DNA from 3 places in the Pseudomonas sp. SCT genome. Region 1 is predicted to be linked to each of the others. Evidence: predicted binding sites of a transcription regulator. Region 1 holds the regulator's gene; each other region holds the start of a gene.
The links. The regulator sigma-54, encoded in region 1, starts transcription at its own class of promoters, with help from an activator protein. The targets are predictions, from matches to a motif close to ANTGGCATNNANNTTGCTNT.
Positions count from the first base shown of each region.

Region 2: the regulator sigma-54 is predicted to act here: its motif matches at 2,866-2,885, upstream of flgB (flagellar basal body rod protein FlgB).
Region 3: the regulator sigma-54 is predicted to act here: its motif matches at 2,101-2,120, upstream of BHD08_RS19865 (CmpA/NrtA family ABC transporter substrate-binding protein).

Region 1 covers NZ_BDJA01000006.1:254,390-263,899, reverse strand. The annotation lists gene BHD08_RS16695 (carbon-nitrogen hydrolase family protein) at 1-368, shown strand, start outside; gene tldD (metalloprotease TldD) at 371-1,813, shown strand; gene yjgA (ribosome biogenesis factor YjgA) at 1,889-2,410, opposite strand; gene pmbA (metalloprotease PmbA) at 2,523-3,869, shown strand; gene BHD08_RS16675 (HPr family phosphocarrier protein) at 3,922-4,194, opposite strand; gene rapZ (RNase adapter RapZ) at 4,209-5,066, opposite strand; gene ptsN (PTS IIA-like nitrogen regulatory protein PtsN) at 5,082-5,546, opposite strand; gene hpf (ribosome hibernation-promoting factor, HPF/YfiA family) at 5,554-5,862, opposite strand; gene BHD08_RS16655 (RNA polymerase factor sigma-54) at 5,937-7,445, opposite strand; gene lptB (LPS export ABC transporter ATP-binding protein) at 7,591-8,316, opposite strand; gene lptA (lipopolysaccharide transport periplasmic protein LptA) at 8,316-8,861, opposite strand; gene lptC (LPS export ABC transporter periplasmic protein LptC) at 8,848-9,420, opposite strand; gene BHD08_RS16635 (HAD family hydrolase) at 9,429-9,510, opposite strand, start outside.
Region 2 covers NZ_BDJA01000005.1:74,402-83,911, reverse strand. The annotation lists gene BHD08_RS13905 (flagellar hook protein FlgE) at 1-1,231, opposite strand, end outside; gene flgD (flagellar hook assembly protein FlgD) at 1,262-1,945, opposite strand; gene flgC (flagellar basal body rod protein FlgC) at 1,965-2,408, opposite strand; gene flgB (flagellar basal body rod protein FlgB) at 2,420-2,824, opposite strand; gene cheR (protein-glutamate O-methyltransferase CheR) at 3,020-3,889, opposite strand; gene BHD08_RS13880 (chemotaxis protein CheV) at 3,879-4,811, opposite strand; gene flgA (flagellar basal body P-ring formation chaperone FlgA) at 4,903-5,643, shown strand; gene flgM (flagellar biosynthesis anti-sigma factor FlgM) at 5,757-6,086, shown strand; gene BHD08_RS13865 (flagella synthesis protein FlgN) at 6,123-6,593, shown strand; gene BHD08_RS13860 (flagellar brake protein) at 6,652-7,398, shown strand; tRNA gene BHD08_RS13855 (tRNA-Arg) at 7,491-7,567, opposite strand; gene BHD08_RS13850 (hypothetical protein) at 7,826-8,038, shown strand; gene BHD08_RS23335 (PA3371 family protein) at 8,081-8,266, shown strand; gene BHD08_RS13840 (Arc family DNA-binding protein) at 8,487-8,813, shown strand; gene BHD08_RS13835 (sodium ion-translocating decarboxylase subunit beta) at 9,115-9,510, opposite strand, start outside.
Region 3 covers NZ_BDJA01000009.1:112,832-122,341, reverse strand. The annotation lists gene BHD08_RS19875 (VWA domain-containing protein) at 1-407, shown strand, start outside; gene BHD08_RS19870 (BatD family protein) at 404-2,032, shown strand; gene BHD08_RS19865 (CmpA/NrtA family ABC transporter substrate-binding protein) at 2,205-3,425, shown strand; gene BHD08_RS19860 (ANTAR domain-containing response regulator) at 3,440-4,018, shown strand; gene BHD08_RS19855 (hypothetical protein) at 4,321-5,040, shown strand; gene BHD08_RS19850 (thioesterase family protein) at 5,207-5,650, shown strand; gene BHD08_RS19845 (1-phosphofructokinase family hexose kinase) at 5,647-6,585, opposite strand; gene BHD08_RS19840 (NarK/NasA family nitrate transporter) at 6,949-8,160, shown strand; gene BHD08_RS19835 (bifunctional protein-serine/threonine kinase/phosphatase) at 8,228-9,510, shown strand, end outside.

The DNA of each region.
Region 1 (9,510 bases):
TGCGCTTCGCCGAGCTGTATACGGCGTTGCGCGCAGCGGGTGCGGAGTTGATCAGCGTGCCGTCGGCCTTCACCACAGTGACTGGCGAGGCGCACTGGACGAGCCTGATTCGCGCCCGCGCCATCGAGACGCAATGCTATATCCTGGCTGCGGCACAGGGTGGCGAGCACCCAGGCGGTCGCGTCACCCATGGTCATTCGTCTATCGTTGACCCATGGGGCCGCCTGCTATGCGAACAGGCAACCGCTCCGGCTGCTCTCCTCGCCGAGCGAGATGTTGCGGAACAGGCCGCCATTCGCCAGCGCATGCCGGTGCAACGCCACCGCCGATTTTCCGTACCGTGCCTGGTCACGGACCGTTTGGAGTGAATATGAGTGAACTGCTGTTACCCGTCACCGAGCGCCTGCTGACCCCTGGCGGCCTGGGTATCGACGATCTGCCCGGCCTGCTCGGCGAGCTTGCCGGCCCCGGCGTGGATGCTGCGGACCTGTATTTTCAGGACCAGGTGTCCGAGTCGTGGGTACTCGAGGACGGCATCGTCAAGGAGGGCGGCTTCCACCTGGAGCAGGGCGTCGGCGTGCGTGCGCTGTCTGGCGAGAAGACCGGCTTCGCCTATAGCAATGCCATCACCGCCGATGCGCTGCGCCAGGCCGCTCAGGCTGCGCGTTCGATTGCGCGCAGCGGGCAGCAGGGCCAGGTCAAGGTTCTGTCCAAGGCGGCATTCGCTCCGCTGTACAGCCGCGACAATCCGCTCGATGGGCTGAGCCGCGCCGAGAAGGTCGAGCTGCTCAAGCGCATCGATGTCGCGACCCGTGCGCTGGACCCGCGCATCAAGCAGGTCACTGTGAGCCTGGCGGGTGTCTGGGAGCACATCCTGGTGGCTGGCATGGATGGCGGCATGGCGACCGATATCCGGCCGCTGGTGCGCTTCAACGTCAGCGTGATCGTCGAGCAGAACGGTCGGCGTGAGCGTGGCGGGCAGGGCGGCGGCGGTCGCACCGGCTATCAGTACTTCCTGACCGAGGACCGCGCCATGGGCTACGCCCGCGAAGCCCTGCGCCAGGCGCTGGTCAACCTCGAGGCGGTGCCAGCACCGGCCGGTTCGTTGCCGGTGGTACTCGGCCCTGGCTGGTCCGGCGTGCTGCTGCACGAAGCCGTGGGGCATGGCCTGGAGGGTGATTTCAACCGCAAGGGCAGTTCGGCCTATAGCGGCCGGATTGGCGAGCAGGTCGCGTCCAGTCTTTGCACCATCGTCGACGACGGTACCCTGGCCGACCGTCGTGGTTCGCTCAGCGTCGATGATGAAGGCACACCGACGCAGTGCACCACGCTGATCGAGAACGGCATTCTCAAGGGTTATATCCAGGACAAGCTCAACGCACGGCTGATGGGTGTTGCGCCGACCGGTAATGGCCGCCGCGAGTCCTATGCGCACCTGCCGATGCCGCGCATGACCAATACCTACATGCTCGCCGGCGAGAGCGATCCGCAGGAGATCATCCGTTCGGTGAAGAAGGGCATCTACTGCGCCAGCCTTGGTGGTGGGCAGGTCGATATCACCAGCGGCAAGTTCGTTTTCTCTACCAGCGAGGCGTACCTGATCGAGGATGGCAAGATCACCGCGCCGGTGAAGGGCGCAACCCTGATCGGCAACGGTCCGGAGGTGATGAACCGGGTATCGATGGTCGGCAACGATCTGGCGCTGGACAGCGGTGTAGGTACTTGCGGAAAGGATGGGCAGTCGGTGCCGGTGGGCGTCGGTCAGCCGACATTGAAAATCGATGAAATCACGGTAGGCGGAACAGGCGCTTGAGGGCGCTGCTGATCCCGAGCTGCAAACGCAGGGCCGTAACGGCCTCGGCTTGCAGCTTCCGGTTCGGTTCTGCCGTTAGCGCAGCCCGCGCTTGGTTTCGTCGAGGTCGCGGATGTACTTGAAGATCTTGCGGCTGGCGGCTGGCGGTTTGTTGCGTGCCGCTTCGTGCTGGGCATGACGGATCAGCCCACGCAAATGCTGGCGATCGGTTTCGGGGTATTCGGCAACGAAGGCTTCCAGCGTCGCGTCATCTCCGCCGATCAGACGGTCGCGCCAGCGCTCCAGTGCATGGAAGCGTTCGTTGTACTGGCGAGTCGAGGCGTCGAGCTGATCGACCAGCGCCAGGATGGCGTCGACATCCTGATCGCGCATCAGCTTGCCGATGTACTGGATGTGCCTTTTACGGGCGATGTGCGCCTTGTGTTTGGGGGCGTCGGCCAAGGCCTTCTGCAGGGCATCGCTCAGCGGCAGGCGGGCAATGAGGTCCGGCTTGAGGGTGGTCAGGCGCTCGCCGAGTTCCTGAAGGGCAAGCAGCTCGCGCTTGACCTGGGATTTGCTTTTTTCGTCGAAATCTTCGGCATCGGAGTGTTCAGACATGGGGATGGTCCATTAGGAAATGCCGCCATGATAACAGCAGCCCTGGCGGCAGGCTTCAGAGGAGCGGCGCCAGGTTGCAACTTGATTCGATTGCGGTCGTTTGGGAGTGCTTATGAGTGAAGTAGAAGGCATCGGCCCGCACGCGCTGCCCGGGTTGCGCGAGAAGGTCGAGCGCATCATCGAGGAAGCGCGTCGGCAAGGTGCCAGCGCCAGCGAGGTTTCGGTCTCGATGGAGCAGGGACTGTCCACCACGGTGCGCCAGGGGGAGGTCGAGACTGTCGAGTTCAACCGCGACCAGGGCTTCGGCATTACGCTCTATGTCGGTCAGAGCAAGGGTTCTGCCAGCACTACCGGTAGTGGCGATGAGGCCATACGGGAAACCGTGGCGGCCGCACTGGCCATTGCCAGGCATGCGTCCGAGGATGAGTTCGCCGGGCTGGCTGATGCGGCGCTGATGGCACGCGAGCTGCCCGACCTGGATCTCTATCATCCCTGGAACATCACGCCAGAACAGGCCATCGAACAGGCCTTGAGCTGTGAAGGCGCAGCGTTTGCGGTCGATCAGCGTATTCGCAATGCGGACGGCACCAGTCTCAATACCCATCAGGGCTGCCGAGCCTATGGCAACAGCAACGGTTTCATCGGTGGTTATTGCAGCAGCCGGCATAGCCTGAGTTGCGTGATGATCGCTGAAAGCGAAGGCCAGATGCAGCGCGACTACTTCTACGACGTCAATCGCATCGGTGAGGCGCTGCTGGACCCGCAAACGATCGGCAGCCGCGCCGCCGAGCGAGCGGTAAGGCGTCTCGGGGCGCGGCCGGTGCCAACTTGCGAGGTGCCGGTGCTGTTTGCTCCTGAGTTGGCGACCGGGCTGTTCGGCCACTTCATCGCGGCGATATCCGGCGGCAACCTGTATCGCAAGGCGTCTTATCTCGAGGATGCCCTTGGACAGACGTTGTTTCCCGAATGGCTAAGCCTGGATGAGCGCCCGCACATCCCACGTGCGCTTGGCAGTGCCGGCTACGATGGTGATGGCCTGGCGACGTACGCCAAGCCGTTCGTGGAGAACGGCCGTCTGCTGTCCTATGTGCTATCGACCTACTCCGGGCGCAAGCTGGGCATGCCGAGCACAGCCAACGCGGGGGGCGTGCATAACCTGTTCGTCAGTCACGGCGACGAGGATCAGGCGGCGCTCATCCGTCGGATGGGTCGCGGCCTGCTGGTAACCGAACTGATGGGGCAGGGCCTGAATCTAGTTACCGGCGACTACTCGCGTGGTGCCGGTGGCTACTGGGTCGAAAACGGCGAGATCCAGTTCCCGGTGCAGGAGGTAACCATCGCCGGCAACCTGCGTGACATGTTCCGTCAGATCGTTGCGGTGGGCTGTGACGTGGAAACACGCAGCAATGTGCGAACCGGCTCGGTGCTGATCGAACGGATGATGGTCGCCGGTAAGTGAGGCAAACGCAGTGGCGCGGCTGGAAACGGTCCGCGCTGTTTGGCCCGGCGCTTTACTCGCCTTCTTCGAAGTAGTCGTCGATCAGCGCAACCAGCGCATTCAACGCGTCATCTTCCTGCTCGCCCTCGGTGAGCAGGTGCACGGATGTACCCTTGCTCGCCGCAAGCATCATGACGGCCATGATGCTTTTTCCGTCCACCAGGGTGTCGGGGCACCGACCCACGCGAATCTTGCAGGGGAAGCGGTTGGCTACGGCGACGAACTTGGCTGCAGCACGAGCATGCAGGCCGAGTTTGTTGATGATGGTTACTTCGCGGGCGGGCATGGATACAGGTATTCCTAGGCGAGGTCCCGATGACGGACCTGCAGGTTCTTCAGCGGCTCTCTGAGGGCCTGACCCAGCCGTTCGGCGAGGTAGACCGAGCGGTGATGCCCGCCGGTGCAGCCAATGGCGATGGTGACGTAGGCTCGGTTGCTGGCGGCAAACCGCGGCAACCATTTGCTCAGATAGGCGTGGATGTCCTGGAACATTTCCTCCACATCGGCCTGAGCGGCGAGATAGTCGATCACCGGTTGGTCGAGGCCTGAGAAGTCGCGCAGTTCTGCCTTCCAGTACGGATTGGGCAGGCAGCGCACGTCGAATACCAGGTCGGCGTCGACGGGCATGCCCCGCTTGAATCCAAATGACTCGATGAGAAAAGCCGTGCCCGGCTCTGGCTTGTTGAGCAGGCGCAGCTTGAGCACGTCACGCAGCTGGTAGAGGTTTAGATGCGTGGTATCGATCTTCAGATCGGCGTGATCGATGATCGCAGCCAGCAGCAGCTCCTCATCGTGGATCGCCTCGGCCAGCGAGCGGTTTTCGTTGGTCAGTGGGTGACGGCGACGGGTTTCCGAGAAGCGCTTGAGCAGGGTCTCGTCATCGGCGTCCAGATAGAGTACGTCGCAGAGGATATGCCGGGCGCGGACTTCTTCGAGCAGCTCCGGGAAGCGCTTGAGCTGGCTGGGCAGGTTGCGCGCATCGATCGATACGGCGACCTGCGGGTGCAGTAGCTCGGTATGCAACAGGGCACGCTCGGCAAGCTCCGGCAGCAGCCCGGCAGGCAGGTTGTCGATGCAGTAGAAGCCGTTGTCTTCGAGCACGTTCAGCGCGGTGCTTTTACCCGAGCCCGAGCGCCCACTTACGATGATCAGCCGCATCGATTGCCCATTTCGTCAGGCCCCGTTCTGCACGTCGACTACGACCTGATAGAGGCTTTGGTTGGTTGACGCCTCGCGCAGCCTTTGGCGTACGTCCTCGCGGTCGAGCATGCTGGCGATCTGGCGCAGCAGCTCCAGGTGCTCGTCGGTCGCCGCTTGAGGTACCAGTAGAACGAACAGCAAGTCCACCGGTGCGCCGTCGATGGCATCGAAATCCACGGGGGTTTCCAGGCGCAGAACGGCGCTGAGCGGCGCGCTGCAGCCGACCATGCGGCAATGCGGAATGGCGATGCCGTTACCAAACCCGGTCGAGCCGAGTTTTTCCCGGGCGATCAGGCTTTCGAAAATGGTCTGGGAATCGAGATCGATAAGGTCCTGGGCGATCACCTTGGCGATCTGCTCCAGGACGCGTTTCTTGCTACCGCCCGGGACGTTCACCAGGGAACGTCCGGGGGTGAGGATGTTTTCGAGTCGGATCATATTGAAGTCAGCGGGTGACAGCGCCCTGAGTGTGGTCTAGCTGCTTCTCCTTGTGCTTGATCAGTTGGCGATCGAGCTTGTCGACCAGCAGGTCGACGGCAGCGTACATGTCTTCGTGATCGGCAATGGCCACGACTTCGCGGCCGGCGACGTGCAGGGTCGCTTCGGCTTTCTGCTTGAGCTTCTCGACCTGCAGGATCACCTGAACACTGATGATGCGGTCGAAGTGGCGAGCAAGCCGGTCGAATTTCTCCTCGATGTAGTCACGCAGGGCGTCGGTTACTTCCAGATGAACACCGCTGATGTTGACTTGCATACTGCTATCTCCTTTGCCTTGAGCGAAGAGCAGGGTGGTAGGCCTGCCGCCGATACAGTTCGACCAGGGGCCGATCACAGCAAACGCTTGCGCTCGCTGGACGGTGCGATACCGAGTGACTCACGGTATTTCGCAACTGTACGGCGGGCCACCTGGATGCCCTGCGCCTCCAGTAAACCAGCGATCTTGCTGTCACTCAACGGCTTTTTCTGGTTTTCCGCGGCGACCAGCTTTTTGATGATCGCGCGGATCGCAGTGGACGAACATTCGCCGCCTTCGGCAGTGCTGACGTGGCTGGAGAAGAAGTATTTGAGTTCGTAGATGCCGCGCGGCGTGTGCATGTATTTCTGCGTCGTCACACGGGAAATGGTCGACTCATGCATGCCTACCGCTTCGGCAATATCATGCAGCACCAGCGGCTTCATTGCCTCGTCACCGTGCTCGAGAAAGGCGCGCTGATGCTCGACGATCTGGGTGGCGACCTTCATCAGGGTTTCGTTGCGGCTGAGCAGGCTCTTGATGAACCAGCGCGCCTCCTGCAGCTGATTGCGCATGAAGGTGTTGTCGGCGCTGGAGTCGGCGCGTTTGACGAAGCCTGCGTATTGCGCGTTGACCCGCAGACGCGGCATGGCTTCCTGATTCAGCTCGACCAGCCAGCGGTCATTGTGCTTGCGTACGATTACGTCAGGCACCACGTATTCCGGTTCGCTCGCCTCGATCTGCGAGCCGGGGCGGGGGTTCAAGCTCTGGATCAGCTCGATGACCTGGCGCAGTTCGTCTTCCTTGAGCTTCATCCGGCGCATCAGCAGGCTGTAGTCGCGGCTGCCCAGGATATCCAGGTAGTCGCTGACCAGACGCTGGGCCTCGCTCAGCCAGGGCGTTCTTTCGGATAGCTGACGCAGTTGCAGTAGCAGGCATTCGCGCAAATCACGCGCGCCGATGCCGGCCGGTTCGAACTGCTGAATGCGACGCAGGACGACCTCGACCTCATCGAGTTCGATTTCCAGCTCCGGGTCGAAGGAGTCGACGATTTCCTGCAGTGTCTCCTCGAGATAGCCCTGATCGTTGATGCAGTCGATCAGTGTGGTCGCGATCAGGCGGTCGGTGTCGCTCATCGGTGCCAGGTTGAGCTGCCACAGCAAATGGCTCTGCAGGCTGATGCCGTTGGATGTGCGGCTGGTGAAGTCCCACTCGTCGTCATCGTTGCTGGGCAGGCTGCTGGCGCTGGTCTGGTAGATGTCTTCCCAGGCCGTGTCGACCGGAAGCTCGCTGGGGATTCGCTCGCCCCAGTCGCCATCGTCCGCACTTTCGCCGCTGTGCGAGGGCTCCTCGTAAGTGCTTTCCTGGCTGCTGCTTTTCTCGGTGCCGGTGTCACCCGGCCGATCGGCAGCTTCGGCCATGGGGTCGGAGCTGTCGAAGTCGTCGCCGTCTTCTTCGCGCTCGAGCATGGGATTGGAATCCAGCGCCTCCTGGATCTCCTGTTGTAGATCGAGGGTGGATAGCTGGAGGAGCCGTATGGCCTGTTGCAGCTGCGGTGTCATCGTCAGCTGCTGGCCCATCTTCAGGACTAGCGATGGTTTCATGGCAGAGGACTTCGAACCTTGTATGCCGGCGCAACCGCGCCCATTCCGACATGCCGCGCCTGGGGCGCCGGCGAAAGCAAATTATATGCCTGCCGACGAAGCCTTTGCCTAGAGCCGATTTGCCGAGCCGAGCAAAAAATCCGCGTTACAGCCGGAATTCGTGGCCCAGGTAGACTTCCTTGACCAGCTGGTTGCTGAGGATGGTCTGTGCATCGCCTTCGGCGATCAGTTGCCCGTCATTGACGATGTAGGCGGTTTCGCAGATATCCAGCGTTTCACGGACATTGTGATCGGTGATCAGCACGCCGATGCCCTTGGCCTTGAGGTGATGGATGATCTGTTTGATATCGCCCACCGAGATCGGGTCCACGCCAGCGAAGGGCTCATCAAGCAGGATGAACTTCGGCGCGGTAGCCAGGGCGCGGGCGATCTCCACCCGGCGGCGCTCGCCGCCGGACAGGCTCATGCCGAGGCTGTCACGGATATGGTTGATGTGGAACTCCTGCAGCAGGCCTTCCAGCGCCTGCTGGCGGCCGCTGCGGTCCAGGTCTTTGCGTGTCTCGAGAATGGCCATGATGTTGTCGGCCACCGAGAGTTTGCGAAAGATCGACGCTTCCTGCGGCAGGTAGCCAATGCCGGCGCGCGCGCGGCCGTGCATCGGCAGGTGGGTGACGTCGTTCTGATCGATCAGCACGCGGCCCTGATCGGCATTCACCAGGCCGACGATCATGTAGAAGCAGGTGGTCTTGCCAGCGCCATTCGGGCCGAGCAGGCCAACGATCTGCCCGCTCTCGATGGACAGGCTGACGTCGCGCACGACCTGACGACTCTTGTAGCTCTTGGCCAGATGCTGGGCTTTGAGAACGGCCATTACTCCGGCTGCTCCGTGGCTTGGTCGCGTTTGCGCGGCTGGATCACCATGTCGACGCGCGGGCGCGGCGTGGTCACATCGGCATTGGTGGCGCGACCGGCATTGACGATCTGGCGACGGGTGTCATAGACAATCTTTTCGCCTTCGAAGGTGTTGCCTTCCTGAACGACCTTGGCCTGGTCGATGAGGACGATGCGCTCATTGGTGGCGAAGTACTGGATGGTCAGGCCGTAGGCCGTGACGATCTCCTTGTCCACCGCCGGTTTCTGCTCGTAATAGGCCGGCTTGCCGATGGAAGTGAAGACCTCGACATCGCCATTGCCATCCTGGGTGATGGTCACCGTGTCACCGGTGATCTTCATCGTGCCCTGGGTGATGACCACGTCGCCGCGATATACCGCTACGCCCTGTCGGTCGTCGAGTTCGGCGGAGTCGGCCTGTACGCGGATTGGCTGTTCACGATCCTCGGGAAGCGCCCAGGCGCTGGCGCCGAGCCAGAAGGCGCTCAAACCGAGCAGGAGGGGGAGAGTCTTAACGCAGCTCATGCTGGCCTCTTACGTTGGACAGCAGGAGCATCCTGCCGTCATCCATGTACGCTTTCATGCCGGTTGCGGTGGTCACGCCGTTGGCGGCCTCGATTCTAACGGCTTGGTTGGTCTCGGCATAATCCTTGTCCGGCCACACCGTCAGGCGGCTGGTGGTAAGGATCGTCGGGCGGCCTTTGGCATCAGTGCGCTCGACCCGAACCTTGTCGATCAGCAGGACCTCGTCGCCCTCGGCCGATACTTCGCCGCGCTCGCTGCGCACGTGCCAGGGCTGTTCGGTATCGCGATAGGACATCAGGTCGGGCTTGGTCAGCAGGCTGACATCGCTGGCCTTGATGTGCTCGAGCTTGTCTGCCGTCAGTTCGTAGTTGCGCTTGCCGTCGGGCTGGTACTGCACCGTGCGCGAGTTGATCACGTAGAAATCGACATCAGGCGTCTCGGCAGTGGCGGCCGGAGGCTGTTGCATGAAGCTTTCCGGACGGATATTCCAGTAGCCGATCGCTACCAACAGCGCAGCGATCAAGGTCAGCAGGGCGGCGAAGCGCAGTTTGCGAAGCATCCAGACCTCTACAGATAAGCGTTTTGCGCGGCGGCCAGGGTGCCCTGGGCGCGCATGATCAGCTCGCAGAACTCGCGCGCCGCACCTTCA
Region 2 (9,510 bases), on a different contig from region 1:
TGGTGTAGCCATCCTGGGCAACGCTGTTCACGGCGAAGGCACTGGCGTACTGCGTTGACTTCGAGAAATCGAGCACGATGCCGCCTGGGTTTGCCAGCGCGCCATTGGCAGACCAGGTCGCTGGGGTGGCGCCGTTGGAAATCGCTGGAATCCAGCCTCCGCTGGGCGGATTGCCCGTAGCGGAATTCAGCGTAACTTTCCGATCAGGCGAAACGCTGAAAAGTCCAGAGCCACCATTATCGATAGCTGTCAGCGCACCGGAAGCATCGAATGTCAGCCCCATGACGTAAGGCTGAGGCGGCTCCTGTGCAGGACTAGCCGGATTGCGACCATCAATGAGCACTTTCATGTCCCAGGTATTGGCACTCGTCTTGACGAAATATTGCGTCATGACGTGGGCATTACCTTGCGAGTCATAGATGTTCAGCGACGTCGAACTGTTGTAGGTCGTGGGGTCGGCAGGGTTAAAGGTTCCGTTGGCGGCAGTCAGAGCTGCTGCCTGATTGGCTGGCAACGCCTTGGCTGCATTTCCCGCAGCCTGCGCATTGGTGATATTTGTTGCATTGACGAGCGCGGCAGCGCGTGCATCTTCAGCCAGCGCTGGGTCACCGCTCACCGCGAACTCAGCGTCATATGCAGCCTGCCCTGCAGTAGTAAGCGAGGTGTTATAGGCCGCGTCATACGCAGGCTGTAATGAAGCGTCATAGGCAGACTGCCAGGTAACTGGAGACTTCTGCGTCGAGTTCAGATTGAATGCCGTATTGATCTGACTGGTCGCCTTCGGCGCCTGATTAGTAGTCTGAATTTGCAGATCACCAATTACACCATTCTGCAGATTGCCGTTTCCGTCCACAGGGAAGCCTTGCAGCTTATAGCCAAAGTTGTCGACCAGGAAACCGCTGCGATCAGTGCCGAAATAACCAGCGCGGGTATAACTTACCGCGCCGTTATTGCTGACCTGGAAGAAGCCATTACCATTGATGGCCAGATCCAGCGCGTTCTGTGTGTAGTTGATATTCCCCTGATTGAACTGCTGGGAAATATTGGACATCAACACACCGCTACCCTGAGGGTTCTTGCCAGTGCCGAGCACGGACGCCGCATAGACGTCGGAAAACTCCGCACGCGACTGTTTGAAGCCTACGGTGCCGGCGTTGGCAATGTTGTTGCCGGTGACGTTGAGATCCTTGCTCGCGGCACGCAGGCCGCTAAGACCGATATTGAAGGACATTGAATCGCTCCTTTGCCGAGAGTGCGGCGGTTATTGTCCGATGATCTGGACCTGGGAGAGGCCGATGCTGCCGATACCGGCAAGGTTGAGCATCAGCTCCCCGCCGTTCTGCCCAAGCGTGACGCTGTCGACGTTCGCCGGCAGCAAGGTGTACAAGCCCTTGGTTTCACCCTGATAGGTAGCCTGGGCCTCGAAGCGATAGGTACCCGGCGGCAAGACATTGCCGCTGGAATCCTTGCCGTCCCACATGAACGAGATGTTGCCGGCCTCCTGCTGCCCCATGTTCACACGCCCGACTGCAGCACCGGTGCTGTCGTAGATATTGACGAACACGTTGCTGCTCGAGGTTGGCAGCACAAGGCTGGCCTTGAAGGTTTCGCTGGTATCCACCACCGCCTTGTCAGTCGGCACGATCACCTTGCGGCCAACCAGCGAGGAAGCCTGCAACGCCTGGGACGACTGATACCCGGACAGGATGGTCTGCATGCTCGAGTTCAGCTTTTCAACGCCCTCAACCGTACTGAACTGCGCCAGCTGGCCGATGAACTCGCCATTCTCCTGCGGCTCTAGCGGGTTCTGGTTGTTCAGCTGAGCGACCAGAAGCTCAAGAAATTCATTCTTGCCAAGGTCGTTGCCCTTTACCTCACGATTCTCACCGAACTGATACTGGTCGAGTATCGAGCTGGTGCCACCGACGCCGTTTGTAGTGCTCATGAATGCGTTCTCGTATGAATCACTGACCCAGCGTCAGCACTTTCTGCAACATGGTCTTGGCCGTATTCATCAGCTCGGCATTGGTCTGAAAAGCACGACTGGCCGAAATCATGTCGGCCATTTCTTCCACCACGTTGACGTTCGGGTAGTAGACGTAACCGGCTTCATCCGCTGCCGGATGGTTGGGCTCGTAACGCGCCTGAAGCTCACTCTGATCCTCCACCACGCCCAATACCTGAACGCCAACCCCCGCCTGATCTTGTCCGGCGAACAGCGATTGATCGGGCTGGCCGCTGGCCTGCTGAAAAACGGTGGCGAATACCGGATGGCGCGCCCGGTAAGTCTGATCGACGCTTGACGAAACGGTCTCGGCGTTGGCGATGTTGCTGGAAATGGTGTTCAGGCGGGTGCTTTGGGCACTCATGCCGCTGCCGGCAATGTTGAATACGCTGCTAAGGGACATGGGCTACTCCTTCATTCGCCGCGCAGGGCGCTCATCAGCCCCCTGAACTTGCTATTGAGCAGGGTGAAGCTCGCCTGGAAGTCCACGGCGTTCTTCGCATAATTGGATTGTTCGATCTGCAGATCGACAGTGTTCTGGTCGAGCGACGGGTGTGCAGGCGTACGAAAGCGCAGGGACGCATCAGCGATTTCCAGCCCTTCGGCTGCGATATGTCTATCGCTGGTCCGCGTGACGCCGAACCCACCCTGGCTGCGCGCCGACTGCTCGGCCAGCACACTGCTGAACTCCAGATCCCGCGCCTTGTAGTTAGGCGTATCGGCATTGGCGATGTTGTTGGCCAGCACCTCGGCGCGCTGCGAGCGAAAGCCAAGCGCCTTTTCGTGGATACCCAATGCCTTGTCGAAACTGATGCTCATGATCTGGACCTCTGCCGGATACAAGTCTGCTTGCGCAAACTGCAGCAAAGCCCATGCCACTACATGCAACATATTGATTTACAAGGGTTAGGCTCACGACAAGGACCAGCAATGCGTCAAAAGCGGCAAGGCTTTACCGCTTGCCTGCCACAACCGCCACATTGCATGACGGTTTTCTGCCGCCTGGAGCAGCGCTCATTTCGCCTTGTAGATGATACCTGGACTGCATTGGACCATCTGGTAAAGCTCGGGAAGTCCATTAAGGGCTTCCGAGGCGCCCAGAAAGAGATATCCGCCTGGGCGCAGCGTGGCGTGAATGCGCTTGAGAATGTCCTTCTTCACGTCCGCGGAGAAATAGATCAGCACATTCCGACAGAACACAATGTCGAATTTGCCCAGCGCGGCATAGCTGTCCAGAAGATTCTGGACCCTGAACTCGACCCGCGAACGGATTGCCGGCTTTACCGCCCAACGCCCCGGTGCCTTAACGTCAAAATAGCGTTGCAGACGGTCGCTGGACAGGCCGCGCGCAATAGCCAGGCTGTCGTACTCAGCGGCTTTGCAGGCAGCGAGCATGGTTCCGGAAAGCTCAGTGGCAACGATTTGCACCCCGGTCTTCGCCTGGCTTGGGTTGCTGCGCTCGTACTCATCGATTGCCATCGATAGCGAATAGGGCTCCTGTCCCGATGAGCAGGCCGCCGACCAGATTCGCAGGCGCTGGCCGGAGCCGGTTTTGAGCATTTCAGGCAGAACTCGACTCTTGAGCACCTCGAACGGGTACGTATCGCGAAACCAGAGCGTTTCGTTGGTCGTCATCGCATCAACGACCAGTTCCCGTAACCCACCACGCGGCTGTGCCTGGATTTTGCGCACCAAGTCGCCGAGCGTCTTGATGCCCTGCTGCTCCATCAGCTTGTTCAGCCGGCTGGACACCAAATACTGCTTGTTGCTGCCCAGCAGGATGCCGCACGTTTTCTCAAGAAATACCCGGAACTGCTCGAAATCCAGATCGACTGACACCAATAAAGCCTCACCATCATGAGAGGAGCTAGCCTCAGTTTGCATCCGCCTGCCTGATCCGCTCGGCCACGCGGGCAGCGAGATCGTCAGGCTGGAACTTGGCGAGGAAATCATCCGCGCCCGCCCGCTTCACCATGTTCTGATTGAACACACCGGAAAGGGAAGTATGCAGGAGTATATGCATACCCTGCATGCGCGGATCGTGTCGCACCTCGGTAGTCAGGGTATAGCCATCCATTTCCGGCATTTCAATATCAGAAATCATCATCAGGAATTCTTCTGCCGGCTTCTTGCCTTCGTCCGCCATCCGCTTCAGATAGTTCAGCGCTTCGCGCCCGTCGTTCAACTTGACGACCTCGATGCCTATATTTTCCAGACAGCGAGTGATCTGCTTACGCGCCACTGATGAGTCATCGACAATCAGCACGCGACAGGAGAGCGCCTTGGCTCGAGTGTCGGCATCGATCACCCCCGAAGAAACCTCCTCCGAGGTGGGAGCCACTTCTGCCAGCACCTTCTCCACGTCGATGATCTCGACCAGCTTGTTGTCGATGTGGGTGACCGCCGTCAGGTAATGATCGCGCCCCGCGCCTTTTGGCGGCGGCAGTATCGCTTCCCAGTTGAGGTTGACGATTCGCTCGACCGAACTCACCAGAAAACCAAGTGTTCGGTTGTTGTATTCCGTAATGACTGCAAAGGAGTTCTGCAGGTCCATTAGCGCCGACTTGCCTGTTGCCAGCGAGAGATCGAGGATCGGCAGCGTAGTGCCGCGAATGCTCGCCACCCCGCGCACCACTCGTCCACATTTGGGCATGATGGTCAGACGCGGGCACTGCAAAACTTCGCGTACCTTGAATACGTTGATCCCATAAAGCTGCTCGCCCTCGAGACGAAACAGCAACAACTCCAGACGGTTCTGCCCCACCAATTGGGTACGCTGGTTAACCGAATCCAGTACACCGGCCATGCCAGTCTTCCTCTCTGCTTGCAGATAATTGGGGCCAGACGAATATTAGACGCGGCACGCCCCTTGCTTTGGTTGGGATATGAACGTCCATATGACCATTTTCCGGCGCAGTCGCCAGATGCTGTGCGGCTACTTGCTACTCACAGCGCTGTGCGCGATGAGTCAATTCACGCACGCATCAACCATGTCACACCCTGACCAGCTTATCGACGTGACTGAGCAGTTTCTTGAGCGCGCAGTAGTGGACTATTTAAGTCGCAGCAGCATCGATGCGCGCCACGAAATCGCAGTCAGCCGCCTGGACCCCAGACTGCGTCTGAATCAATGCGACCAGCCGCTTGCGGCGAGCTTCGCTAATTCTGCGCCCCCCATAGGACGAGTCACGGTACGGGTAAGTTGCGAAGGCCATGCCCCCTGGTCAGTGTTCGTCCCGGCGCAGGTCCGACTCTACCGCGAGGTGGTCGTAGCCAATCGATCATTACTGCGTGATACGGTATTGGCCGACGCTGATGTGAGCCTCGCCGAGCGGGACGTGTCGAACCTCAACCAGGGCTATCTGACGCGACTCGACGAAGTACTGGGCAACAAGCTCACCCGCCCCGTACAGCCAGATCAGGTGATCACACCCAACCAAATGGAGCTGGCCAAGGTCGTACGGAAAGGCGATCAGGTCGTCATTACAGCCAGGAGCGGATCCATCAGCGTCCGGATGCCAGGCGAGGCGATGACGGATGGCGTCCCGGGCAAGCAGATCCCTGTTAAAAACCAGCGCTCTGGTCGAATAATCAAAGCCCGCGTTACTGGCCCCGGTCAGGTTGAAGTTGCAATGTAGCGGCAATGGGCCTGGCGCACTTTTCCGGTGTGCGATCCGGAAAAAAAAGCTAAAGTTTGCTCTATTGTTGCCGAACACATGGCAAGCGTCCTGATTCCTTCGAGGTTTGCATCATGGTCATCGACTTCAATCGACCGAACAGCCCATTGAACGCCCCTAACGGGCGCAGCAGTGTGCAAGGTAACGAGCGTCCCACCGGCACCCCAGCAGAGCCCGCAGGCGACGCACCGAAAACCGGCAGCGCGAGTGCCAGCACTGGTGACACCGTACAGCTGAGCCCCGAAGCCCAGCGCCTGCAACAGGCGACCGACAAGCTCAACGAGCAACCTGCGGTCGATCAGGAGCGGGTATCCAAGCTTAAGCAGGCCATTGCTGACGGATCCTATCAGGTCGACAGCAAGCGTGTTGCAGCCAAGTTATTGGCTTTCGAAACGCAGCGCTGAGCCTGATCCCACTCGCGAGCACGCCCAGAGTCTGAAATGAACGAAACCACCCTGCTGGAGCAGCTGACCGATGATATCGGCATGGCCCGCGAACTCCTTGAGCTGATCGACCAGGAATTCAAAGCACTGAGCGATCGCAATCTGACGGAGCTGGAGGCGCTGCTCACCAAGAAGCAGCCGTTGCTTGCCCTGCTTGGCCAGCACGGAGCCCAACGCAGCCAGTGGCTGATAGATCAGCAGCTGAGCGCCGATCGTGCAGGACTGGAAAATGCCGTGAGCAAATACCAAGAAGGCGCCAGCATTCTGGAAAAAGCCCAGCTGCTCGAAGCCGAGCTTGAGAACTGTCGTGGCGCCAACGAGCGCAATGGCCGATTGATCCGCGCGAATCAGGGAGCACTTGGAAGCATGTTAAGCATTCTCCAAGGCAAGGACGACACACCCAGCCTGTATGACAATCGCGGCGGGGCCTCCAAAAGCAAGCAGCAGCGGCCCCTGAGCCAAGCCTGAATCAACGCACCAGGACACAACGTGATGGTTATGAAGATGCGCCAGGGATCCGCGGACCGTGTCTAGCCTATTTCTGGACGAAGAAGGTCCGCAGCCGCCGAAACTTCTTACGGCGCCCCTGGAGATATACGCCAATCTGCGGCCACTCATCGATAACAACACCCCCCTCACCCTGCGCTTTAACGAGCGTAGTCAGCGTTATCAGACCTTCCTTGTGGAAATGAATCGCGAGACCGGCTGGATTGCGCTCGACGAATTGATTCCGAATGATGGCGAGCGCTTCCTATTACAGGGCGAAGCCTTTCATATCGAAGGCTTCTATGAGGGGGCACGGGTTTCCTGGGGAAATGACGAGAAAGTCCACGTCGGCGAAATAGATGGCGCTCGCTGTTACTGGATACAGACCCCAGCGGAACTGACCTACCATCAGCGCCGCAACGCCTATCGCGCGCAACTGAAAGAGCCAGCCGTCGCCGCCCAGCTTGGTGGTGCCGCCTTACGCAAAGCATTGGAAGGCAGGCTGCTCGATATCTCAGCTACTGGCTGCAAGCTCAGCATCAAAGGCAATCAACAAGCCAGCCTGCAAACCGGACAGGTGTACGAGCTGTCAGCAAGATTATCGATAGGGACCATCCAGACAGCAGTTGAGCTGCGACATCTTGTGATTGATGAGAAGCTTGATGCTTCCCTATGCGGACTGCGCTTTCACCGCCTTAGCGGCCTCACACAACGCCACATCGAGCGCCTGGTCTATCAACTGCAGCGCGACGCCCGTCGCGAGACGGCCGAAAGCCCTTTCGGCTAACGCATCAGCGATCCCACCGCCGCAAGCGCAGCCCCAGCCTTACCGCCCTGACTGAGGAAAACTCGTCTGAACCGGCGCCACGAACGAGAAAATGGCGTCCCAGAGAGGGGTCGAACCTCCAACCTTCCCCTTAGGAGGGGGATGCTCTATCCGATTGAGCTACTGGGACGTAATCGCGCGCCGAATGTTAGCGAGCCAAACACCATTTGTCATGCCTAAGGCCGTTATTGCTGACTTCTACACGAACTCAGCCTGGCCATTCTTGCATATTGCACGACGCCATAAGGCCTGCCGTGCAAAGCGCACGCCAAACACATCCTATAATTGATATAAATAATTGATTTCAAAGGATTTTATTTACTATCAGTCTTGGCATACCTGCTGCAAAGGAGAAGCAACCTAAACGTGACGCGAAGGATGACGCTTCATGAAACAGCCGGTTTATCTCCTCACCGCAGGTTTCGCACTTGCTGCGCTGACCGCCTTGCAATTGCCAGCCGCACAAACTCCATCGCCACGGGTTGAGATGAATATGCAGCCGACCTTTCAGCGCACCAGCGCAGATGAGGGCGCTCGGGTCATCACCCTTACCGGCAGCGAAACCAATACACGTTCACAGCCTCAGCGCTGGGTTTTTTAAGACGCCTCGAAACGCAATCGTTCCAAAAAGGAGAGAGGTTCGATGTCAAAATTCGCACTTACCTGTTTAGCCATGACTGCCGCATGCCTGTACGGAGCCTTCTTGGCCCCAGAGCTTGCGAACGGCCTCGTCCAGGCGAGCCGGGCCGGAACAGGAGTCTTTGGCACGCTATTCATTCTGGCGATGCTTATCGGGCGCAGGATCAAATTTGATCCAGTGCTTCGCTAGTTGATGGAGCAGGTCCGGATCCGCATAGGGCACTGCTTCACAATAGAGGCACATTGATGGCACAGCGACTTTACTAATCGCTCAGACGACGTACAATTGGCGCCATGAAGCCGTCTAGAGATTTTTCGGTGATAAGACGGAACAGCAAGTACTGTTGGTTGTCAGACCGGTGACCACCCCGGCAATACGCCAGCACGCCCACCTGACTAACCGGTTAATTATGCGCCCTATGAAACAGGCAGTTTATTCCAGCCGCACGGCTGACAAGTTCGTCGTTCGCCTTCCCGATGGCATGCGCGAGCGCATCGCTGAAGTCGCACGCAACCACCATCGCAGCATGAACTCAGAGATCATTGCGAGGCTGGAGCAGAGTCTTTTACAGGAAGGTGCGCTGGACGATGATCTCAGCATGCGCCTGGACAGTCCTGAGCTTTCCCTGCATGAGCGAGAGCTTTTGCAACGCTTCAGACAGCTCGCGCATCGCCAGCAGAACGCGCTGATCGCCCTGATTGCGCAGGATACCGAGCTGAACAAAGAAGACGACTAATTGATCGCGTGGCGTGAGAGGCAACAGCCGCCTCACGCCGCCTGCTCTGCAGGCTCGAAGTAAAGTAGACCCCACCTCCCCTGCGCCTCACCAAACACGACCCAGCCTAATCATGGCGCAGACCGCGCTTATCGTGCCGGCAAGGCAAGACTAGACTGCGCGAGGCCGCCTCCCCCGAATCATCAAATGCGGCGACGAACGCTTCGCTGCGGCCCCGCCGCGCCATCGAATGATTGGTCATGAGAACTGCTTGTGACAATCCAGGCGAGTCCGCCGACCGCCTGGCTATGAGGGAGCTTGTTCAGCCGACGAAGTTGAGCAGAACGCCCGCTGCAACGGCAGAGCCGATGACGCCCGCCACGTTCGGCCCCATGGCATGCATCAGCAGGAAGTTTTGAGGGTTCGCCTCCAAACCGACCTTGTTAGAGACACGGGCCGCCATCGGGACCGCCGAAACCCCAGCAGAACCAATCAGCGGATTGATCTTATTCTGGCTGAAGCGGTTCATGATCTTGGCCATGAAGATCCCGGCCGCGGTCCCACCGCAGAAGGCAACCATTCCCAGGACGAGAATGCCCAGGGTCTTGATCTGCAAAAACGCCTCAGCAGAAAGCTTCGACCCCACCGTTAGACCAAGCGCGATGGTGACGATGTTGATCAGTGCATTGCGTGACGTGTCGGCCAGGCGGTCTACAAC
Region 3 (9,510 bases), on a different contig from region 1:
CACAGCGCAACAAGGCACTGGTGGAGGAACTGCTGCGCCGTCGACAGGAGCAGCCGGAACCCGAACCCGAGCCGGAACAGCAGCAGGAACAGACGGAGCCGGACGGACCGCAGCCCCAGCCGCAACCGCCGGAGTCCGGGTCGGCCAGTGCGCCCAGCCCTGAGCACGCCGAGGGCGAGCCGGAGCGTGCGGCCAGCGGCGCCGTACAGCCTTCCACGAGCGAAACGACAACAGAGGCGTCGGAACAGGATGCCGCCACGGCGCTGGCGCAGCATGAGGCGCTCCCCGATCAGGAGCGGCAACAGGCAATGGAACAATGGCTGCGACAGATCCCGGATAACCCCGGCGAGCTGCTGCGGCGGAAATTCCTTTACGAACAACGCAAGCACCAGGAAACCAGTCGATGATGCGCCTGATGGCCTTTCTTCTGCTCAGCATTCTTGCCGGCCAGGCTGCTGCGGCCGGTCTTTTCGCCCGAGTGGACCGCACCCAGTTGAGCATCGACGAAACCCTCGAACTAAGCCTGGAAAGCCAAGGCGGCGCGGTGTTCGGCAAGCCCGACCTGCAGCCGCTGGATGACCTGTTCGAGGTTTTCGACACCCGCCAGGTCAATCAGCTCTCCAGCAGCAATGGCGAGGCGCGCGCAATCACCCGCTGGTTGATCACCCTGCGTCCGAAGCAGACCGGCTACGTGATCATTCCACCGCTGCAGCTGGGCGACTGGCGCAGCGAGCCGATCACCCTGCTGGTCCAGGAATCGTTGAAAAGCAGCGACAGCGATCAACTGGCACCCATCTTCATCGACGCCAGCGTCGACCAGGAAAGCGTCTATGTGCAGGCCCAGGTGATCCTCACGCTGCGCATCTACCATTCGGTTTCGCTTTACGACGACAGCACCCTGTCGCCGCTGCAAATGCCCGAAGCCCTGGTCGAGCGACTCGGCGAGCCGCGTACCTACGAGAAAACCATCAACGGCATCCGACATGGCGTCATCGAGGTGCGCTATGCGCTGTTTCCGCAGAAATCCGGCGAGCTGACCATCCCCGCCCAGCTGTTCAGCGCGACTACCGTGACCGGCAGCAGCAACCCACTGTTCGGCTCGCGCTCGGGACGCTCGACTCAGGTGCGCTCACCCAGCATCCCACTGACAGTCAAAGCCAAGCCGGCAGATTATCCCGCCGATGCGCCCTGGCTGCCGGCACGCAGTCTGACGCTGGTGGAGGCCTGGAGCCCAGAACCGGATCAGGCGCAGGCCGGCGAATCACTTACCCGCAGCCTGCTGCTCAAGGCCGAAGGCCTCACCAGCACGCAGCTGCCCGCCATCGGCTCGGCGCAGAGCGCGGAGTTGCGCCGCTATCCGGATCAACCGAGCCTGGCGAACGAAGTCGGCGCTACCGGGCTGATCGGCAGCCGCGAACAACGCGAGGCGCTGATCCCCACGCGCAGTGGCACGCTGCAGCTGCCTGCACTGGAAGTGGTCTGGTGGAATACCGTTGAAGATCGCCTCGAACGCACCACGCTGGACAAGCGCACCCTGAACGTCGCGGACAATCCGAATCTTGTGCAGCCACCTGCCGAACAGCCCGTCGCAATCCCGGCGCCTGTCGAACAGCAGCTGCTCTGGCCGTGGCAATTGAGCACAGCGTTCTTTGCACTCAGCACGCTCGTCGGCTTCGGGCTGTGGACGCGTGCGCGCCGACAGCCGGCAGTGCTACGTGCGCTCCAGCCTGGACCCACCCCGCGCAGCCTGCTCGACGACCTGCGTCGCGCCTGCCAGGCCAACGACTCCCATGCCACTCGCCAGGCGCTGGACGCCTGGGCGCGACAACAACCGGAGACTTTGGCGGACATGGCTGCGCGCTTCGTACCGCTGTCCGATGCGCTGGATGGGCTCAATGGTGCGCTGTACAGCGAAGCCGGCCAGCGCTGGCAGGGCGACGCCCTGTGGCAGGCAATCCAGGCCCTGCCTCCGGCGATCACTCCCAGCATCGAGCAGGACCAGAGCGCCCTGCCGCCACTCTACCCGCGCTAACCAGCAGCCTGAGCTAACCGCCCCTCACCGACGCGGTGCGCATGCACCGCGCCGTGCACCATTACCACGCTGGCATATCGCTTGCTTCAGGCTTGGCACAGACCATACCTGAGCCGTCGCGGCAAACGTCGACATTTACCGCGCGCTTCGCAATCGAAAAGGCCAACACAGCATGACGGACCCCTTCTCGCCGCACCGCCACGACGCACTGGCCTGGGTTGCCGGCAGCGACGCACCGGAAAAGAGCTCGGTCAATCTGGGCTTTCTGCCGCTCACCGATGCTGCATCGCTGATCGTCGCGGCCACTCAGGGCTTCGCCCAGCCGTTCGGCCTGACGCTGAACCTGCAGCGCCAGAGTTCCTGGTCGGCCCTGCGCGACAAGCTGGTCGGTGGCGAACTGGACGCTGCGCACGGGTTGTACGGACTGATCTACGCCGTACACCTGGGAATCGGCGGCAGCCCCGCGGTGGACATGGCGGTGCTCATGGGGCTGGCGCAGAACGGACAAAGCATCAGCCTGTCTGCCTCGCTGAAGGCAGCCGGCGTGACCAATCCCGAGGCGTTGCGCAACAGCGTGCGCCAAAGCGGTGCGCGCCTGACGCTCGCGCATACCTTTCCCACCGGCACCCATGCGCTCTGGCTGTACTACTGGCTAGCCGCCAATGGCATCCACCCCCTGCAAGATGTGCGAACGCTTGTGCTGCCACCCTCGCAAATGGTGGCGAACCTGCGGGCGGGACGCATCGATGGTTTCTGCGCCGGCGAGCCATGGGGCGCCCAGGCGATCGCCGAAGGTGTCGGTTTCACCCTGGCGACCAGCCAATCGATCTGGCCCGACCACCCGGAGAAGGTGCTCGGTTGCACCCGGACTTTCGTCGAGCAGTACCCCAACACGGCCCGCGCGCTAGTGATGGCAATACTGGAGGCGAGCCGTTTCATCGACCAGAGCTTGGAAAACCGCCGCAGCACGGCACAGCTGATCGCCGGGCGCGAGTACGTCGACGCTCCGCTCGCGGCCATCGAGTCGCGCTTTCTCGGCGCGTATGACGACGGGCTGGGCAACGCCTGGACCGACATGCATCCACTGCGTTTCTTCGCCGACGGTGCGGCAAACATGCCTTATCTGTCAGACGGCCTGTGGTTCATGACCCAGCTGCGGCGCTGGGGCCTGCTGCGTCAGGACCCGAACTACCTGGAGATTGCACAGCAGGTTCAGCAGGCCGACCTGTATCGCCAGGCTGCCGAAGCGCTCGGTATGCCGGTGCCGCAGTCGCCGCTACGCAGCGCCACGCTCATGGACGGCACGACCTGGGACGGCAGCGACCCGGCGGCCTACGCACGCAGCTTCGCCCTGCACGCCATGGCCGATCAGACCGTGGCGGCCGCGCTTTGAGGAGGGAGACCGGTATGTTGCGCATCCTGCTGATCGACGATACCCCGCGAAAGATCGGCCGTCTGAAGAGCGCGCTGATCGAGGCTGGCTTCGAAGTCATCGCTGAGTCCGGCCTGAGCATAGACCTGCCCGAACGAGTCGAGGCGATCCGCCCGGACGTGGTGCTGATCGACACCGACTCACCCGGCCGCGACGTGCTCGAACAGGTGGTACTGGTAAGTCGCGACCAGCCACGGCCGATCGTCATGTTCACCGACGATAGCGATCCGGGCGCCATGCGCCAGGCAATCCGCGCCGGTGTCAGCGCCTATATCGTCGAAGGCATCCAGGCCCAGCGGCTGAAACCAATCCTCGATGTGGCCATGGCCCGCTTCGAGACCGACCAGGCGATGCGGGCACAACTCCAGGCCCGCGAGCAGCAATTGGCGGAACGCAAACGCATCGAACTGGCCAAGGGCATGCTGATGAAGATGCGCGATTGCAAGGAGGAAGAGGCCTATACGCTGATGCGCCGCCAGGCGATGAGCCGGCAACAGAAACTGATCCAGGTCGCCGAACAGATCATCGCCATGAACGAACTCCTTGGGCAGTAATCCTGCCCGTCCGCGGTGCGGTCGCGAGGTCCAGCGCACCGTCGGCGCGCACATCCGTAGCCGTCAGGATTTGGATTGTAGGACGGCCGCAGCCCCAGCAACCGTAACGATGTGGAGTCCAGCGGAAAAGTGCTGGCATTGGCCGGCTGGCAAGCGACTTGCTAGATGCCATTAGCCGACCCAACGAAGGTGTCGGGCTAAGACGAAGGCGTCCCTTGACCGCATGCAGCCGCATGCCGGTTTGGACGCCTTTTTTGTTGCACGCGCCGCCGTGCCGTACCCGTAGACAAGGGACTTGCAGAATGACCATTACCGCAACCTTGGCGATCGCCTGTGCCCTGCTGTTGCTGGGCCACTACCTGAACGGCATCGCCAGCGCCCAACATTCCCGGCGCGTTGCAAGCCTGCGCCTGCTGGCCGTTCAAGAGGATCTGGAGATCCTGCGTCTGCTGCAGCAGCATCGGGGGCTGGGTGCGCTCTCCGATGTGGCCGCGGTCACTCTGCGCTCTGCCCTCGCGGCCAACCTGACGCAGCGATTGCAACAACGCGCCGCTTTGCCCGACGCCTACTCGATAAGCGAGGCCTGGCTGGCCCTGCGTGAGACGCCAACGGACTTCGAAAGCCACGGTGTACTGATCGAAACCCTTATAGATAGCCTTGCGCAGCGAGCATCGCTGGACCACGAGGGCGCACGGATCGCTCAAACATGCCGCGAGCTGGAAGAGGTGGCGCGCCTGCGCGGTCTATGCGTGATCGCATCGCTGCAGGGCGGCTGCACGCCGGCCTTGCAAGGGCGCCTGGAAGGGCTCTGTCGCCGTATCGGCAGCGGTGTGGACATGGAGCTCAAGCGTCTGGTGGGCAAGCTGGAGCGCAGCGTCGTCCACTCAGCCCAACCGCGGCTGAGCCCGCCCGAATGCTTCGCACTGGTCACACCCTTGATCGATGCACGGCTGCAACGGATCCAGCAGCGCCTGCAGCACAGCGTTGCACAGGCGCAGCCCGGCTTGCCCAGAGGAGCGTGACCAAGTCCGAGCAGTCATGTTTGAAGTTCCCAGGGGAAGCGCTCGGCAAAGCACTCACGCGGGTGCCAGCCCGTTCGCGGTCAAGGCTGCGCCCGCCAGGGCCGATCTGCCCAGTGGAGTGACACAACGCTAGAATGCGCGCCTTCGATCAATAACCGAGCGATCCATGGCGCGCCTGAACCTGCAGTTCCCGGAAGACCAGTACTGTTTCTCCACCCAGCTCACCGTACGCATCACCGACATCAACGCCGGCAACCATCTGGCCAACGATTCGATGATCTCGATGATTTCCGAGGCGCGGGCGCGCTTTCTATTTGCCTACGGCGTGGCCGAAACCCGCCAGGACGGTGCCGGAATCATCGTCACCGACCTGGCCACGACTTATAAAGCCGAGGCCCATGCCCGTGACGCGCTGCTGTTCGAGGTTGGCGTGATGGACTTCAACAAGTACGGCGGCGATATCATCTTCCGCATCACTCGCCCTGCCGACGGCACGCTGATCGCCATGGCCAAGTCCGGCTTCGTCTTCTACGACTACTCCCAAAGCCGTGTGGTCGCCATGCCCGAAGCCTTTGCGGCGAAGTTTCCGCGGGTCAACCGGCTCGATTAGTGCGCGCTTTCCATCAGCTGCAGCAAGCGCTGGACATCCTCGCGGTGGCATAGCTCGGTGCCTGGGCGCATCACCGTCGCTGCGCCGGCGGCAATCCCCTGGCACACCGCCTCAGGAATCGAACGTCCTTCGGCCATCGCCAGCACAATGGCTCCAAGCATGCTGTCACCCGCACCCACCGCGCTGGCGACCGGCACTTCCGGCGTGCGCAGGCGGCCTACCTGGTCGCCATAGGCATACAGCGCCCCTTCGGCACCAAGCGACAGCACGATGACCTCCGCACAGCCCTGCCTGATCAGGCTGCGCAGCGCTTGTTCCTGCTCGGCTTCAGCGCTGACGGTGCGGCCCATCAGGGTTCCGAGCTCGTCAAGGCTCGGCTTCATCAGATACACGCCGCCTTGCCGGGCCGCATGACGCAGGGGCTCGCCGGACAGATCAACAACCAGGCGAGCGCCGATACGTCGTGCCAACGCCAGTAGCTCATCGAAAAAACCAAGGTCGGCGCCGGGTGGAAAGCTGCCGCTCAGCACCACATAAACCGGCGCCGGGCGCAGCGCCGCCAGGCTGTCGAGGCACTGTTGCAACTCCTGCGCGGACAGCGTCGGGCCGGGTAGCACGAAGCGGTACTGCAGGCCTGAGGCCAGCTCATCGACAGTGAAGCTCTCGCGGGTGTCGCCAGCAATCGGCACCGGCCGATGCACCAGGCCCAACTCATCCAGCGAACGTTGCAGCAGATCGCCGAAAGGACCGCCCGCCGGGTAGACGGCCACCGCCTTGCCGCCCAGCGTTTTCACCACGCGCGCCACGTTGATTCCACCGCCACCCGGATCGTGACGCGGCAGCGAGCAACGCAACTTCTCGGTGCTGATCACCCGAGCAGTGCTGACGGAGAGGTCCATTGCGGGGTTGAGGGTCAGGGTCGCAATCAGGGGCATCGCTTACTCCATGGCAATTGCAGCCAAGCCTAACAGCAACCGCAGCGGCAGGGTTTCGTGCAATGCGGCGGAGCTTGCCCTGATTTGGCCCGCACTTGCTCGGTCTTTGTGCGTTTCCCGGCAGTGACTCGCTGCAAGCAAGGCGTAGCCCGCATAACACGGGGCCTCCACCGGCTGGCACGCTAGATGCTAGATCCCCTTCAGGCAGGCCAACGGCGGTCTGCGCAACACGACAAAGGCGTCGCACCACTCCTGCTCCAGCAGGCGTGCTGCGGCGCCTTTTTGTTTTCCGCCTCGACGACGGGGCGGTATGAGCAGCCCTGGCGGCCAACGCCGCACTATGAAAGCCCTGGAGCCGACCCAATGAGTACGAGTTTCTGGAAAGCCGGCCACGCGCCGACCCTGTTTGCCTCCTTCCTCTACTTCGACCTGAGTTTCATGGTCTGGTACGTCCTCGGCCCGCTGGGCGTGCAGATCGCCGCCGATCTCGGCCTGACCACCCAGCAACGCGCCTTCATGGTCGCCACGCCAATTCTCGCCGGCGCGGTATTACGCCTGGTGCTGGGCATCCTCGCTGATCGCACTTCCCCGAAAACCGCCGGCCTGTTCGGCCAGGTCGTGGTGATCGTTGCGCTGTTCGTCGCCTGGCTGCATGGCATCCACAGCTACGAGCAAGCTTTGCTGCTTGGCCTGTTCCTCGGCATGGCCGGCGCTTCCTTTGCCGTTGCGCTGCCGCTGGCCTCGCAGTGGTATCCAGCCGAGCATCAGGGTAAGGCCATGGGCATTGCCGGGGCCGGCAATTCCGGCACCGTGCTGGCGGCCCTTTTCGCGCCCGTCCTGGCGGCCATCTTCGGCTGGAACAACGTCTTCGGCCTGGCGCTGATTCCGCTGGTGCTCACCCTGATCATCTTCGCCAGCGTGGCGAAGAACGCACCCAACCGCCCCGCACCGAAGTCGCTGGCCGATTACATGAAGGCACTGGGCGACCGCGACAGCTGGTGGTTCATGTTCTTCTACAGCGTGACCTTTGGCGGCTTTCTCGGCCTGGCCAGTACCCTGCCCGGCTATTTCCACGACCAGTACGCCTTCGACCCGGTCAAGGCCGGCTACTACACCGCGGCCTGCGTCTTCGCCGGCAGCCTGCTGCGCCCCCTCGGCGGCGCACTGGCCGACCGCATCGGCGGCATCCGGGCGCTACTGGTGATGTACACCGTCGCCGCCATCTGCATCACCGCGGTGGGCTTCAACCTGCCAAGCTCCACCGCTGCGCTGGCGCTGTTCGTCGTCGCCATGCTCAGCCTCGGTGCTGGCAACGGCGCGGTGTTCCAGTTGGTACCGCAGCGTTTTAACAAGGAAATCGGCGTGATGACCGGACTGGTCGGCATGGCCGGTGGCATTGGCGGCTTCCTGCTCACCGCCGGTCTCGGTGCGGTCAAGCAGTCCACCGGCGATTACCAGCTTGGCCTCTGGCTGTTCGCCAGCCTCGGCGTACTGGCCTGGTTCGGCCTGCATGGCGTCAAGCGTCGCTGGCGCACTACCTGGGGCTCGGCTGCGGTAACCGCGGCGCGGGTGTGATGCCCACGCAGATTCTGCAGGGCGCGAATAGTGCTCTGCTGCAGTACGCCGTCATTCGAGAACGACCATGCCCCTGCGATTGAGCTATGGCGAGGCCAGCGCCGCCGGACCGCGCCCGGAAAACCAGGATGCGATACGTATCGTCACCCCGGCACCCGGGCTGGCGACTGGCAAGGGCTATCTGTTCGCGCTGGCCGATGGCGTCAGCCAGTGCGCCGATGGCGGGCTGGCGGCCCGCGCGACCTTGCAGGCCCTGGCCTTCGATTACTACGCGACACCCGAAACCTGGGCCGTCGCGCAATCACTCGACCGCGTGCTGGTCGCGCACAACCGCTGGCTGCAGGCCAACGGCGGCAACCAGCCGCTGTTGACCACGCTCACCACACTGGTGCTGCGCGGTCGACGCTTCACCCTGGCCCACGTCGGCGATTGCCGCGCCTACCGCTGGAACGGCTCGCAGCTCGAGCGACTCAGCGAAGACCATGTCTGGGAACAGTCGGGCATGCAGCATGTGCTCAAGCGTGCGCTGGGACTGGATCAGCACCTGGTGATGGACTACCTCGACGGCGAGCTGCAAGAAGGGGAAAGCTACCTGCTGCTGAGCGACGGCGTCTGGTCGTGCGTCCCCGAGCGCGACATCGCGCATATCCTGCACGATCAGCCTGACCTCGGCGCCGCAGCACGGGCGCTGGTCAATCTGGCGCACCAGAGCGGCAGCCAGGACAACGCCAGTGCATTGCTGCTGCGCGTAGAAACGCTGCCCGAAGCGGTGCTGGCCGACGCCCTCGCCCAGCTCGATCACTGGCCGCTGCCGCCAAAGCTGCGACCCGGTCAACTGTTCGAAGGCTGGCAGGTAATTGAGCTGCTGCACGAGTCGCGACAATCACTGATCTACCGCGTGCTCGATGGCCAGGGCCAACCGTGGCTGCTGAAGACGCTGCCACCCAGCCGACAGGACGAAGCGGACGCCGGGCCGGCATTGCTGCAGGAAGAGTGGTTCATGCGTCGGGTAGCCGGGCGCAACTTCGCCGAGCTGCATCCTCTGCCGGAGCGCCAACACCTGTATTACGTGCAGCGCGAATACAGCGGGGCGACCCTGGCGCGACGCTTCGAACGGGACGGTCCCCTGCCCTTGGCCGATCTGCTGCTGGTCGCCTCCCGGCTGATCCGCGCGGTAGGCATGCTGCATCGGCGCAACATTCTGCACCGCGACATCAAGCCGGAGAACCTGCTGCTGGGCGAGGACGGCGAGCTGCGCATCCTGGATTTCGGCCTGGCGTTCTGCCCAGGACTGTCCCGCGACCTGCCCAATCACCTGCCCGGAACCCCGAGTTTCATTGCCCCGGAGGC